4 regions of the Cytobacillus sp. Bva_UNVM-123 genome follow, and region 1 is predicted to be linked to each of the others. Evidence: riboswitches for the same ligand, from Rfam matches in the RefSeq annotation. Region 1 holds a riboswitch; each other region holds the start of a gene.

Region 1 (3,135 bases):
CGTCGTTCCAATAACTGCTCTTGTTAACGGGCTGATTGCCACTAGAAAAATAATAAATGGAATGGGACGAATCATATTAATCAAAAAGTTTAGCAATTGGAACAAAAATCTGTTCTCCAATATATTTCCTTTTCGTGTCACAAATAAAAGTAAACCTATCGTTATACCAAGAATTGAACCAAAAATAAGAGTCATGATGACCATTACAATCGTTTCACCTGTAGATTCTAAAATACGCGGCCAAAAAGTCGTCCAATCTACTTTCATTAAATTTTCACCTCCTCAACAGTTACAACATCCTTAAGCTCAGCAAGAACGTCAGAAACTTTATCCCTCTGTCCCTCAAATGAGACAAGCAGGTTTCCATAAAACTTCTCCTGAATTTCTCGCACAGAACCGTAGACAATATTTACATCTACATCAAATTTTCTTGTTACACGAGAAAGTACAGGGTCGCTCGCTATTTCTCCTTTAAAAATAACGCGATATAAATTTTCCCCTCCCTTTTTTCTCCACTCCTCTAATAAAGACGCCGATGGTCGATCTTGCTGGACCGATTGAATAAACCGTTGGGTCGTTAAATGCTGTGGATTCGTAAAAATATCAAAAACTGAATTGAATTCAATAACTTCTCCATTCTCCATTACGGCTACCCTGTCACATATTTCTTGAATGACATGCATCTCATGTGTGATTAACAAAATGGTAATCCCTAAATCCTTGTTTACCTTTTTGAGAAGACGAAGAATTTCTCCAGTTGTATCTGGATCTAGCGCTGACGTTGCCTCATCACAAATTAATATATCAGGAGAGGTAGCAAGCGCCCTTGCAATCCCAACCCGTTGTTTTTGTCCTCCAGATAATTGTTCAGGATAATCATTTGCCTTTTCTGTGAGACCGACGAAGCTAAGAAGATCTGTCACTCTTTGATTTATTTCTTTTTTCGGGACCCCAGCCAGCTTTAGCGGATATGCTACATTTCCAGCTACCGTTCTTGAGGAGAATAAATTGAAATTTTGAAAAATCATCCCAATTCTTCTTCTCAGCTTTCTCACTTCTTTTTGTGTGAGCGAATTAATATCGACTCCCTGTACTTGAACAGTGCCATACGTCGGGCTCTCCAATAAGTTCACCAGCCGCAATAATGTGCTTTTCCCTGCACCGCTAAATCCGATAATTCCAAAAATCTCCCCCTGTTGAATTGAAAGAGATACATCTTTAACTGCATTTACTTCGCGATCACCAAACTTAAAGGTTTTCGCTACATTCTGAAATTCAATCATTACTTGCTCAACTCCCAATATAAAAAATAAACAAAAAGGACCTTCCTTTTTCTCTTATCGATAAGAAAAAAAGGAAGGTCCCAACTATTAAAAGAAACTACTTCCTTCTCATCTTTCAAATGTAAACACATTTGCAGGAATTGGCACGGTGTTAAATAATAAACCCGCTGCCGAGACTTCATTGGGCCTGTCCCTCAGTCTCTCTGGATAAGAAGAAATCATCATATTTAATTGTCCGTAAGATTTAATCAATACTATAATACCTTAAAAATTATATGTCAACATTTTCTTTTTAAAGTTTTTATTGAAAATGGAATACTCGATTTTCACGGATTTATACTAACTCATCAAATTTTACTAACTTTAAAAATAAATTATTTGCTATTAAACTTCGAACATTTTTTATTGGATTAAGACCTTTTGGTACACCACCACTCCTATTTAGCAAGAGCCATCTAAGACAAGCTATTGCTTCGAAAATCTCAAGTTCTTCCTGTTGAATAGCATGATCTAATAGATAAGTAGAGCGAAATACATCCGCATCCCGATCTGAAACATAGATTTTTTGCAAAATAAGCGACCAGGCAAAATCATATCTCTGGTCTCCTAATTGTCCATTCGTCCAATCTATAACAGTGTATCTATCATTTTTCTCTAAAATGTTTCTCAAATGGAAATCACCATGGATAATATGTTCTTTCTTTATTTGGGCATTTTGCACAAGAACGATTAGTGCATGATAAATATCTTGGTGTTCTCTTACCCTAGGAAAAAAGTAGTCAATAAAATCATACTTTGGAAGATGAATACCCCTAATTTCTTTAACAAGAATTTGATGAATACTCGATAGAATCTTTGCAAGCTCTTTCATATTCTTCTCATTCACTTTACGTATTGATACCCCATCAAATGTTGTTAAAAGTACCATATCTCCGTTTGGATTTACACCCCACCCCAATGGTTTTGATACTGGCACTCCACGTTCAAATAGGACCTGTAATAATCGATATTGGAAATGAATATCAGGTTTAGAACTCTTATTCCAAACTTTAAGTACAAAACTCTCTTTAGTTGAACTAATCTTCATAACCTCAGCTTCAAAACCATGATCCAACGGTTGAATAACTAAAGCATTCTCATGAATTAATAAATCCTCCAAAGCTTTATCTATTTCGATCCAATTCACAATTCCAATAGAGTTTTTCAAAAATACTCTTCCTTCCATGTTCTGCTCACTACTTGTTAAATCTCAAATATTATACGTGTCCAAAATTTTACCCGCCAAATAAGGCTAATGGTTCCAATTGATCTTGCCTAAACACTTTTGATAAAGTTTTTTCAATAGCTGAGTAAAAAATATTTACACAGTAAATAATTGTAAGTTCCTTTGTACATAATGAATAAATTACTAGAATAAAAAATTTAGCCCCCACTAGCAAAGCTCGTAACAGCTTTTCCGTGTAATTGATAATAAAATCCCTTCTTTTTAAGAAGTGAATCATGGTTGCCTGATTCAATCATTTGCCCATTTTCAATAACGAAAATTTTATCCGCATTTTGAATCGTATTTAAACGGTGGGCAATTACAAAGCTCGTTCTCCCCTTCATTAATTCTTGCAATGCCTCTTGAATCTTCAATTCTGTCACCGTATCAATACTGCTTGTGGCCTCATCTAAAATGAGAATTGATGGGTTGGCAAGAAAGGCTCTCGCAATTGACAATAGCTGCTTTTGCCCTTGACTAATCCCACTTCCATCTTGATTCAAAACTGTATCATAGCCATCTGGCAGCCTCATAATAAACCAGTCTGCATTGGCTAGCTTGGCTGCTGCAACAATTTCTTCATCTGTT
Region 2 (3,135 bases), 2.6 Mb from region 1:
TGATCCTCCTGATTTTTGGGAATTAGTCTAGCTTTCTGATTCCCAATTTTCGCGGTGCTCCTGTTTTTCGGGAATTAGTTTGGCTTCTTGATTCCCGATTTTCATGATCCTCCAAATTTTCGGGAATTAGTCCTGCTTTCTGATTCCCGGTTTTCGCGGTGCTACTGATTTTTGGGAATTAGTTTGGCTTCTTGATTCCCGATCTTCACGTTGCTCCTGATTTTCGGGAATTAATTTGGCTTCTTGATTCCCGAAATTAGCGGTGCTACTGATTTTCGGGAATTAGTTTGGCTTTTTGATTCCCGATCTTCACGGTGCTACTGATTTTTGGGAATTAGTTTGGGTTCTTGATTCTCGAAATTAGCGGTGCTGCTGATTTTCGGGAATTAGTCTGGCTTACTGATTCCCGATCTTTGCGGTGCTACTGATTTTTGGGAATTAGTTTGGCTTCTTGATTCCCGATCTTCACGGTACTACTGATTTTTGGGAATTAGTTTGGCTTCTTGATTCTCGAAATTAGCGGTGCTACTGATTTTTGGGAATTAGTTTGGCTTCTTGATTCCCGGTTTTCACGGTGCTACTGATTTTCGGGAATTAGTTCGGCTTTCTGATTCCTGGTTTACGCGACACTCCTTCTTTTTGAGAATTATTCTGGCAACCTAGTTACCTTTATCTTCGCAAGTACTCCTTTTTCCAAGAACTTCGCTTCGCTTCAACATAAAAAATAAGAGCCTCATAAAAATGAAGCCCCCACTTTTTTATTAATCTTATTTTTGTAAAGCAGCCGCCTTCAATGCATCTGCTTTATCAATTTTTTCCCAAGGCAGTTCAATATCCGTGCGGCCAAAGTGACCATAAGCAGCTGTTTGCCTATAAATCGGACGGCGCAAGTTAAGCATATTGATGATGCCTGCTGGACGAAGATCAAAGTTTTTACGAACGACATCAACTAGAATATCTTCTCTCACGACACCTGTTCCAAATGTATCAACAGAAATGGATACTGGTTGAGCAACACCAATTGCATAAGCAAGCTGAACTTCTACTTTATCTGCTAAGCCTGCAGCAACGATGTTTTTCGCCACATAGCGAGCAGCATAGGCAGCAGAACGGTCAACTTTTGTTGGATCTTTCCCAGAGAATGCACCACCGCCATGGCGAGCATATCCACCATACGTATCAACGATGATTTTGCGGCCTGTTAAACCTGCATCTCCTTGTGGTCCACCGATTACGAAACGACCAGTTGGGTTAATAAAATACTTTGTATTTTCATCAATTAGTTCTTGTGGAACAACTGGAGTAATGACATGTTCCTTCAAGTCTCTTTGAATTTGTTCTAAAGTAATTTCTGGATGATGTTGAGTTGAGATAACAATTGTGTCAATGCGAACTGGCTTATTGTTTTCATCATATTCAACGGTAACTTGAGTTTTTCCGTCTGGGCGAAGATATGGAATGATCTCTTCTTTACGCACTTCTGTCAGACGGCGAGCTAACTTATGTGCCATTGAAATGGGAAGAGGCATAAGCTCTTTCGTTTCGTTACAAGCAAAACCAAACATTAATCCTTGGTCTCCTGCACCGATTGCTTCAATTTCCTCATCACTCATTTGACCTTCACGAGATTCTAGTGCTTGGTCAACCCCCATAGCGATATCTACTGATTGCTCATCAATAGATGTTAACACTGCACAAGTTTCAGCATCAAAGCCGTATTTTGCTCGATCATAGCCAATTTCTTTCACTGTTTCACGAACAATTTTTGGAATATCTACATACGTAGATGTAGTGATTTCTCCTGCAACTAGGACAAGACCCGTTGTTACTGACGTTTCTGCAGCTACTCGAGCATTGGCATCCTTAGCTAAAATCGCATCTAAAATTGCATCAGAAATTTGGTCACAAATTTTATCTGGATGACCTTCAGTAACAGATTCAGAAGTAAACAAACGTACGTTTCTTGACATCTGATTTCCTCCTTAGATAGAAATTGAGTAAGATTCCTTTTTAACAAAGCAATCTTGGTTTGATACGGAACTCATTCCCTAAATAATATGAAATAAACATGGAGTTTTTATTATCATATCCGTCAATCTCCTCTTCAGATATCGTAATAAGCAACCCCATAAATTGTGCATTTCAAAAGCCGTCCATCTTTTTTGCAACAAAAAAACCCTTCCATCAATGTGAAAAGGTTGAAAGCAAATCGATTCGCGCCTTTCACTCTTATCGTTCAAGGATCAAAGTCCTTGCGTCAGGTTTAGCACCTTTGCTCTATAAAAATCGTAAAGCAGGTTGCTGGGCTTCATAGGGCCTGTCCCTCCGCCAGCTCGGGATAAGAGAGTATCCGTTCAAGAAATGATCATAACGTATAGTATGAAAGGATGTCAATAAGTTTCTTAAATTAATCGTGTATTTTCTTGTTACTTGCGCATTATAATGAACAACTTCCATCATCGCATTTTTTTCTTAAAAATCGGTGTCTATTTTTAGCAATTCGTTTGTAAATTGGATTCCCAAGTAAATGAGTAAAAGGAAGAAACAAAATCACTCCTCCAATTGCTGTAGCTGGAAAAAGTACGAATAAATACCGGATTGCGTTATAACCTTTCAATACTTTTCCTCTGGAAGTGATAATGTGAAGCTCTCTTCGCAAATCCACCTTATTAAAGGATTCTCCCTCTTCCATTTGTTCATACTCCTGTAGGGAAACCCACTTCACTTGATGAAGCCAATCTAACTTTTGAAAAACTCGTTTTGATTGCTTGCATAATGAGCATGTATTGTCGTATAATGCGAGCGTTTTCATAGAATCAGTCCCGTTCATATGCGATAATATATTTTAACATATTTTCCATCGTGATTATGATATTATATACAAGAAAAAGAAATCCATTTTCTTGATAAAAAAAATCACCATTAGTATAGATTAATCACCTGAATGTGTTATACTATTCACGAGATTATTCATTAGAAAATAAACTGGATAAAGGAAGGTTTTCATCAGATGAATTCTGTAGGGATTTCCAATAAACTAACCGAACTATTAATAGGAAATAATATTCATATTCAATTATCTGTTCCACAGCTAGTTGAAAAAGTTTTGAATCGTAATGAAGGCTCTATCACTTC
Region 3 (3,135 bases), 820 kb from region 1:
GAAGGACTTGTTAGAGATTTTATCCGGACAGTTCAAGATATTCGCAAGAAAAGAAATTTACCTGTAGACAAACGCATTTTCCTATATGTATCTGCCTCGAATGAATTCATTGAAATCATGAAACAATTCGATTCCTTAATAAGAAAAGGCATTTTATTAAATGATATTTTTTATGAAAAAACGAAAGACATGGAGACATTATTGATTGGGGAGTATGAGGTTTTTATCGATATGCTATGACATAGAAAAACTGGTTTGTATTAAACAGACCAGTTTTTCTATTTTATTAACTTTTATCATTAGCATTCTTCAATTTTTCTGCTTTCAGGTGCCCATGTTTCATTTTAATACTGATAATATTCACGAAGCTTATCAATTTCTGAAAAATAAGGGCATTGAAATTGTAAATCACCTTGAGGATAATGGGCATTATTTTACTATTAAAGATCCGTATGGAAATATATTGATGATTTGCCAAATATAAATATAAGAGCTCAAAAAAAAGCTAAGAGGATCGCATCGTAATGATACAGGAGCCAATTCGGAATAGGAAGAGAGGCTACCTTACAAGTTGCTATTGAAGGCCATACTATGATTAAGGCTTATCGAAACATGGAGTTAGGGTGTAAAGCACAAAAAGAAGGTATCGATTTTATCCTCTAAATTACTCCCAACTTTTAATAAGGGATCGTTCTTTATTCTTAATTTGAATGATTTAGCCTAATAAGAGTTGACAGTTCTTTAATTTTTCATTAAAGTTGCATTAGGTAAACTTTATTTACCTAGAGAAATAAATAATTGGAGGTGATAGCTTGTCTTCGTTTACTTTACCAAGTCTTGGCTATGCTTATGATGAACTAGAGCCTTATATTGATGCTCGTACATTGGAAATTCATCATAGTAAACATCACGCGACCTATGTAAACAATCTTAATGTCGCATTGGAAAACTATGAAGAGCTAAAGTCAAGGCCGCTTGAAGGATTATTAAAGAATCTTGAGCAATTGCCTGTCGAGGTAAAAACAGCAGTGCAAAATAACGGTGGAGGCCATTATTGTCATAGCCTCTTTTGGGAAGTCATGAGCCCAAAAGGCGGTGGAGAACCGACTGCTGATATTGCAAAAGCCATTGATCATTATTTCCAAACATTCGATCGATTTCAGGATGAATTATCAAAGGCTGCAATTGGAAGGTTTGGGAGTGGATATGGATGGCTTGTCCTTGATGGTGAAGACCTATCGGTCATCAGCACTCCGAACCAAGATACTCCTCTGAAAGATGACTTAATTCCCCTCCTTGTCATTGATGTGTGGGAGCATGCTTATTACTTAAAGTATCAAAATCGCCGTCCTGAATTTGTTACCAACTGGTGGAACCTAGTGAATTGGGACACAGTTAATGAGCAATATTTGAAAGCGTTAATGGAGAATGCTGTGCAATCTAAGTAAGTCTTATTTATTCGTAGCATAAGGTAATTGTGGTAATTATCGCGTATGGAATTTGTGGTAAGTTCCATACAAATTTTTTAGCTTTTGGTTAACTGTATAACCAAAAGCTCTTTTTGTTTTTTAGGATTGACTACGATCAAGATACAGGATAGAATAAACATTAAATTAAATATTTGTAATTTTCTTATCAAGAGAGGTTGAGGGACTGGCCCTTTGAAGCCTCAGCAACAGACTTATAACTTCGCCAAGGCGTTGTTTAGCAGTACTGTGCTAATTCCAGAAGCAAAATGCTTGAAGATAAGAAGGGATAATCGTAGCGGTGCTATAACCTCTTCTTATTTTTAAGAAGAGGTTTTTTTAATTAAATCAAAAGGAGAATGTATGATGACGAACGAATTAATCAATGCCATTAACGTGTTAAAAGAAAAACGCTGGGTTGACTTGACCCATACTTTTGGACCGGATTCCCCACACTTTTCAGCTTTCGAGTCAGCAGAATTTAAAACACTTTTTACCCATGAAGACGGATTTTTTGCACAAAGCTTTACATTCCCTGGACAGTACGGAACACATATTGACGCACCCATTCATTTCGTTCGAAATACCCGATATTTAGATGAAATTGAATTGAAAGAACTCGTTTTACCACTCGTAGTGATTGATAAGTCAAAAGAAGCGGAAATTGATCATAATTTCACCTTATCAGTGAATGATATTTTGGACTTTGAAAAAGAGCATGGTCAAATAGAGGCAGGTACTTTCGTTGCCTTGCGAACAGACTGGAGTAAACGCTGGCCAAACAAGGACGCTTTCAATAATAAAGATGCAGATGGAAATAATCATGCACCAGGTTGGTCTTTTTCCGCTCTGAGATTTTTATTCGAGGAAAGAAAAATTAAAGCCGTAGGGCATGAAACCTTTGATACAGATCCAAGTATTGATTATCAAAGAAATGGTTCGCTCATTGGAGAATACTACGTACTTGAACAAAATACATATCAAGTAGAGCTTCTAACAAACTTAGATCAAGTCCCCCCTAAAGGTGCCGTTATTCTCAATATTGTTCCGAAGCCTGAAAAAGCTTCAGGGTTTCCAGTAAGATCATTCGCCATTCTCCCTTAAGAAAATATTAAGAAGAGCACAAATCTCCTCATGATTTGTGCCCCTTCTTGCGAAATTATTTTTTCTTTACTTTTCAGGAACTAACTCTATTGTCGTTACACTGACTCCTAATTGTGTCAAAGCATGAGCTAATATTCCCATGCCAGCTCCTAATTCTAGCATTTTATGAAATTCTCTTCCGACTTGCTCTATTATTTCTTCTGCCTGAATAGTAAGCTCACGTTCCATCTCACTATCTATCCTAAGGTTCAACATTTCAAATTGATTTTTATAAAAATCTTTTACCCATGATTGGCTCATTATTTATTCCTCCTAGTCATCGTTTCATCTATGACAAAAGAAGAATAAAATTCAGAATCCCCATAAACGTCGCTCCTTTCCAATCATTAATCTTCTTTACTTCTCTTTCTCTCTTCGTATTGAAACTCCATTTCAAACTCTGGATGGTCTTTATCAAAATCTAGCATTTCACAACCGATCTTTTTATAAAATTGGATTGCATCCTTGCTTGAATTCCATTGAAGCCAACTCGTATTTCTTTTTCGACACCATGTATACACATGCT
Region 4 (3,135 bases), 1.1 Mb from region 1:
GATTTGCTACTTCAAAACGTGGAATATCATCGCGTACAAACGACCAGTTTAAGATGGTAATTGGACCTGTCAGCATTCCCTTTACAGGTTTGTCTGTTAAGGATTGGGCATATACAGTTTCTTCGACTGTCATTGGTTCTTGATAGGACACGTCACCATATATAAGCGGCGGCTTCACACATCGTGAACCATATGACTGTACCCAACCGAATTTCGTAAATTGAAAGCCCGCTAATTTCTCACCGAAATATTCAACCATGTCTGTACGTTCAAATTCTCCATGTACAAACACATCGAGACCAAGTTCTTCTTGAATTTCAATCCATTTTTTTATTTCTGCTTTTATATATTTCTCATAGTCTGCAGCATTTAGCTCGCCTTTCCGCCATTTTAAACGCTGTTTTCTGACTTCTTGTGTTTGTGGGAAGCTTCCAATTGTTGTAGTGGGGAGAAGTGGCAATTGAAAGGCCTCCTCCTGCAATCCTTGACGTACGCTAAACAGTTCTTGCCGCTCCGCATTATACGTATGCAGTTTGTGGATAGCCTCCTGAACTTCTTTATTGTTTCGAACGGATGAATGATTTAATGCTTCAATCGATTCTATACTCGTAGCAATGTCTACCTGTATCGTTTCTTTCCCTTTGTTCAGTCCTTTTGTAAGTACAACAATTTCATGCAATTTTTCATCAGCAAAAGCTAATGCATCTGTTAAAATCTCCCCCAGCGCTTCTTCGTTTTTTGTTGTTACAGGCACATGAAGTAGGCTTGATGAGGGCTGTACAATGAGTTGATCTTTTGAAACGACCTCTGCAATCTCCGTAAGAATAGAGAACCTATCATCAAGATTTGCACGCCATATATTACGCCCGTCAACAACTCCAGCAGCAAGTATCTTATCTTTCGGAAAACCATACTTTTTCAAAGCAGCAAGATTCTGACCAGAATCATGTACAAAATCAAGTCCAATTCCTTGTACAGGAAGTGAAGTAATATCTTCATAATGTTCGATGCTCTCAAAGTACGTTTGCAAAATCACCTTTATTTTTGGTGCTGCTTCATGCAATGCTTGATAAATATTATGGCAGAATGCAACCTCTTCTTTTGAAATCGTAGTTGCTAAAATCGGTTCATCGATTTGTACCCATTCGACTCCCTCTTGTTGTAATTCGCGTAAAATGTCCGCATAAAGAGGGACAAATTGATTTACAACTTTTTCCAATTCACTCTCCTCATAGCCCTTTGAAAGTTTTACAAATGTTAAAGGTCCTAACATAACAGGCTTTCCATCAATATTAAGTTTTTGTTTCGCCTCTTTATAAAATTGAAGTGGACGGTTTTCGACAAGAGTAGGAACTGCTTCGTTAAGTTCTGGAACAATATAGTGATAGTTTGTGTTAAACCATTTTGTCATTTCAGCTGCAACCGCACCTTTAGTCCCTCTAGCTATATCAAAATATGTTTCAAGCGATACTTTACCTCCGCCGTATTCAAAGCGCTTCGGGACTAAGCCAAACATAACAGCTGTATCAAGTACATGGTCATATAAGCTAAAATCTCCAACTGGGATCAAATCAATGCCCTGAACCGCTTGCTTCTGAAGATGCTGCAAGCGAATCTCCTCCATTTGTTTTAAGAAAACCTCTTTTTCCAATTTACCTGCCCAAAACTGTTCAAGCGCTTTTTTCCATTCGCGTTTTTCACCAATTCTTGGATAACCTACATTCGAGCTTTTTACTTTATTCATATAATTTTCCACTCCTTATCCGTTTGTATTTTCGTCCTCAACAAAAAATCTCCCTTTTCAAATAGAAAAGAGAGATTCATACACATGCTAACTAGAGTTGAGACCTTTTGTTTTTCTCAACATGTATTCCTCACTCCCCCCTATACATCCGTAGGTACAAGCGCATACAACAGGCAGGTCTCCTGACTTAGGTTCATTGCTTCTTATCCCTTCCCATTTCAATATGAAACAGTGGTCAAATGATAAGTTGCTCCCCATAACAGTGGCGGGACCGTGCCGGAATTTCACCGGTCTTCCCTTTTAAGCTGAGTAAATGATTCACACAGCACCTGAAGCATTTTGTATGAAATTTTAATAAGAAAAGCATTGAAGCAAGACAATCTCTTAGTTTATGTCTTTCAAAAGACTAAAAACCCCCCTATTTAAAAATAGAGAGGTCTTCATCACCTATGGATTACTCTCTTATTTGTCAAAGCATATGCTTTGCAGGAATTAGCACCTTTTTAACAAATCGTTAAATGGTTGCCGGGCTTCATAGGGCCAGTCCCTCCGCCTCTCTGAATAAGAGTTTTTAATATTTTATAATTTTTTGAATTTGATAATCATATTAGCATGATAAGCGAATGCTGTCAAAAGAGTTTTAAAGAATTAAGCTTTAAATCAACTATTTTTTCGAATCGGGAACATCAAATCCATGACAGTGTGATTATCATCATGACTTTGCTGATAATATTCAATACCGTAAGTGTCAGCTAATTCATATTCTGATCCCTTAACCCAATTGTATAAATGATCATATGCCGTATAGGCTTTATCTCTAGGACCGATATAGGTTGTGCGTGCGTAGGTATTTGCTTGAAATATGAAAGATTCCATGCCGTCGGGAATATCATTGACACTTGAAACTTCAACCCCTGATATCCACTTAAACTTGTCCGTCTTATAATTATAATTGGGAGGGTCTATAAAAATACCAATCGAGTTGTCATTGAGCCTGTTTTTAATCTCTGGAATACGTTTGATGAATGCTTCAAATAATGTTGGGATGTTTCTCTGTTCTCGTTCATCACTAAGAAGCGTTTCTAATGTCATTCCTATTACTTTAAATGATTCTTTTTCAATAATCAGCGTTTCCATTTGTTTCTCCCCCATTCTATTTTGTTCTAATAGGGACATTTGACAAATACTTATGAAATCCTTCTACAAAATTGATAAAATTGAATATTTTGGAATAAAGTCCAGTTTATTTATCTTTTTTTGGATAGTAGGAAAACCCGGGATATTTAACAACAGGCCATTTCTCCTTGCGTAGTGAGTCTATTAATTCTGATCCAATATTCAAGTTACTCTTAACTAATTCTTTAGGAGTTAATGCCATCCATTGATTCAGA

The links. Region 1 has a riboswitch for S-adenosylmethionine ahead of KDN24_RS06575 (methionine ABC transporter ATP-binding protein). Riboswitches for the same ligand answer to the same signal wherever they lie in the genome.
Region 2: linked by a shared signal. The riboswitch ahead of metK (methionine adenosyltransferase) and the one ahead of KDN24_RS06575 (methionine ABC transporter ATP-binding protein) in region 1 are both predicted to bind S-adenosylmethionine.
Region 3: linked by a shared signal. The riboswitch ahead of KDN24_RS02845 (cyclase family protein) and the one ahead of KDN24_RS06575 (methionine ABC transporter ATP-binding protein) in region 1 are both predicted to bind S-adenosylmethionine.
Region 4: linked by a shared signal. The riboswitch ahead of metE (5-methyltetrahydropteroyltriglutamate--homocysteine S-methyltransferase) and the one ahead of KDN24_RS06575 (methionine ABC transporter ATP-binding protein) in region 1 are both predicted to bind S-adenosylmethionine.

Annotation. Positions count from the first base shown of each region.
Region 1 covers NZ_CM177772.1:1,374,398-1,377,532, reverse strand. The annotation lists gene KDN24_RS06580 (methionine ABC transporter permease) at 1-267, opposite strand, end outside; gene KDN24_RS06575 (methionine ABC transporter ATP-binding protein) at 267-1,283, opposite strand; SAM riboswitch class I at 1,389-1,497, opposite strand; gene KDN24_RS06570 (phosphotransferase) at 1,618-2,490, opposite strand; gene KDN24_RS06565 (ABC transporter ATP-binding protein) at 2,706-3,135, opposite strand, start outside.
Region 2 covers NZ_CM177772.1:3,953,330-3,956,464, forward strand. The annotation lists gene metK (methionine adenosyltransferase) at 768-1,970, opposite strand; SAM riboswitch class I at 2,227-2,345, opposite strand; gene KDN24_RS20310 (thiol-disulfide oxidoreductase DCC family protein) at 2,438-2,812, opposite strand; gene pckA (phosphoenolpyruvate carboxykinase (ATP)) at 3,011-3,135, shown strand, end outside.
Region 3 covers NZ_CM177772.1:555,807-558,941, reverse strand. The annotation lists gene ileS (isoleucine--tRNA ligase) at 1-240, shown strand, start outside; gene KDN24_RS02855 (VOC family protein) at 215-484, shown strand; gene KDN24_RS02850 (superoxide dismutase) at 813-1,448, shown strand; SAM riboswitch class I at 1,630-1,752, shown strand; gene KDN24_RS02845 (cyclase family protein) at 1,833-2,570, shown strand; gene KDN24_RS02840 (class I SAM-dependent methyltransferase) at 2,637-2,870, opposite strand; gene KDN24_RS02835 (GNAT family N-acetyltransferase) at 2,957-3,135, opposite strand, start outside.
Region 4 covers NZ_CM177772.1:306,044-309,178, reverse strand. The annotation lists gene metE (5-methyltetrahydropteroyltriglutamate--homocysteine S-methyltransferase) at 1-1,744, opposite strand, end outside; cobalamin riboswitch at 1,900-2,092, opposite strand; SAM riboswitch class I at 2,204-2,312, opposite strand; gene KDN24_RS01595 (GyrI-like domain-containing protein) at 2,405-2,881, opposite strand; gene oxdD (oxalate decarboxylase) at 2,988-3,135, opposite strand, start outside.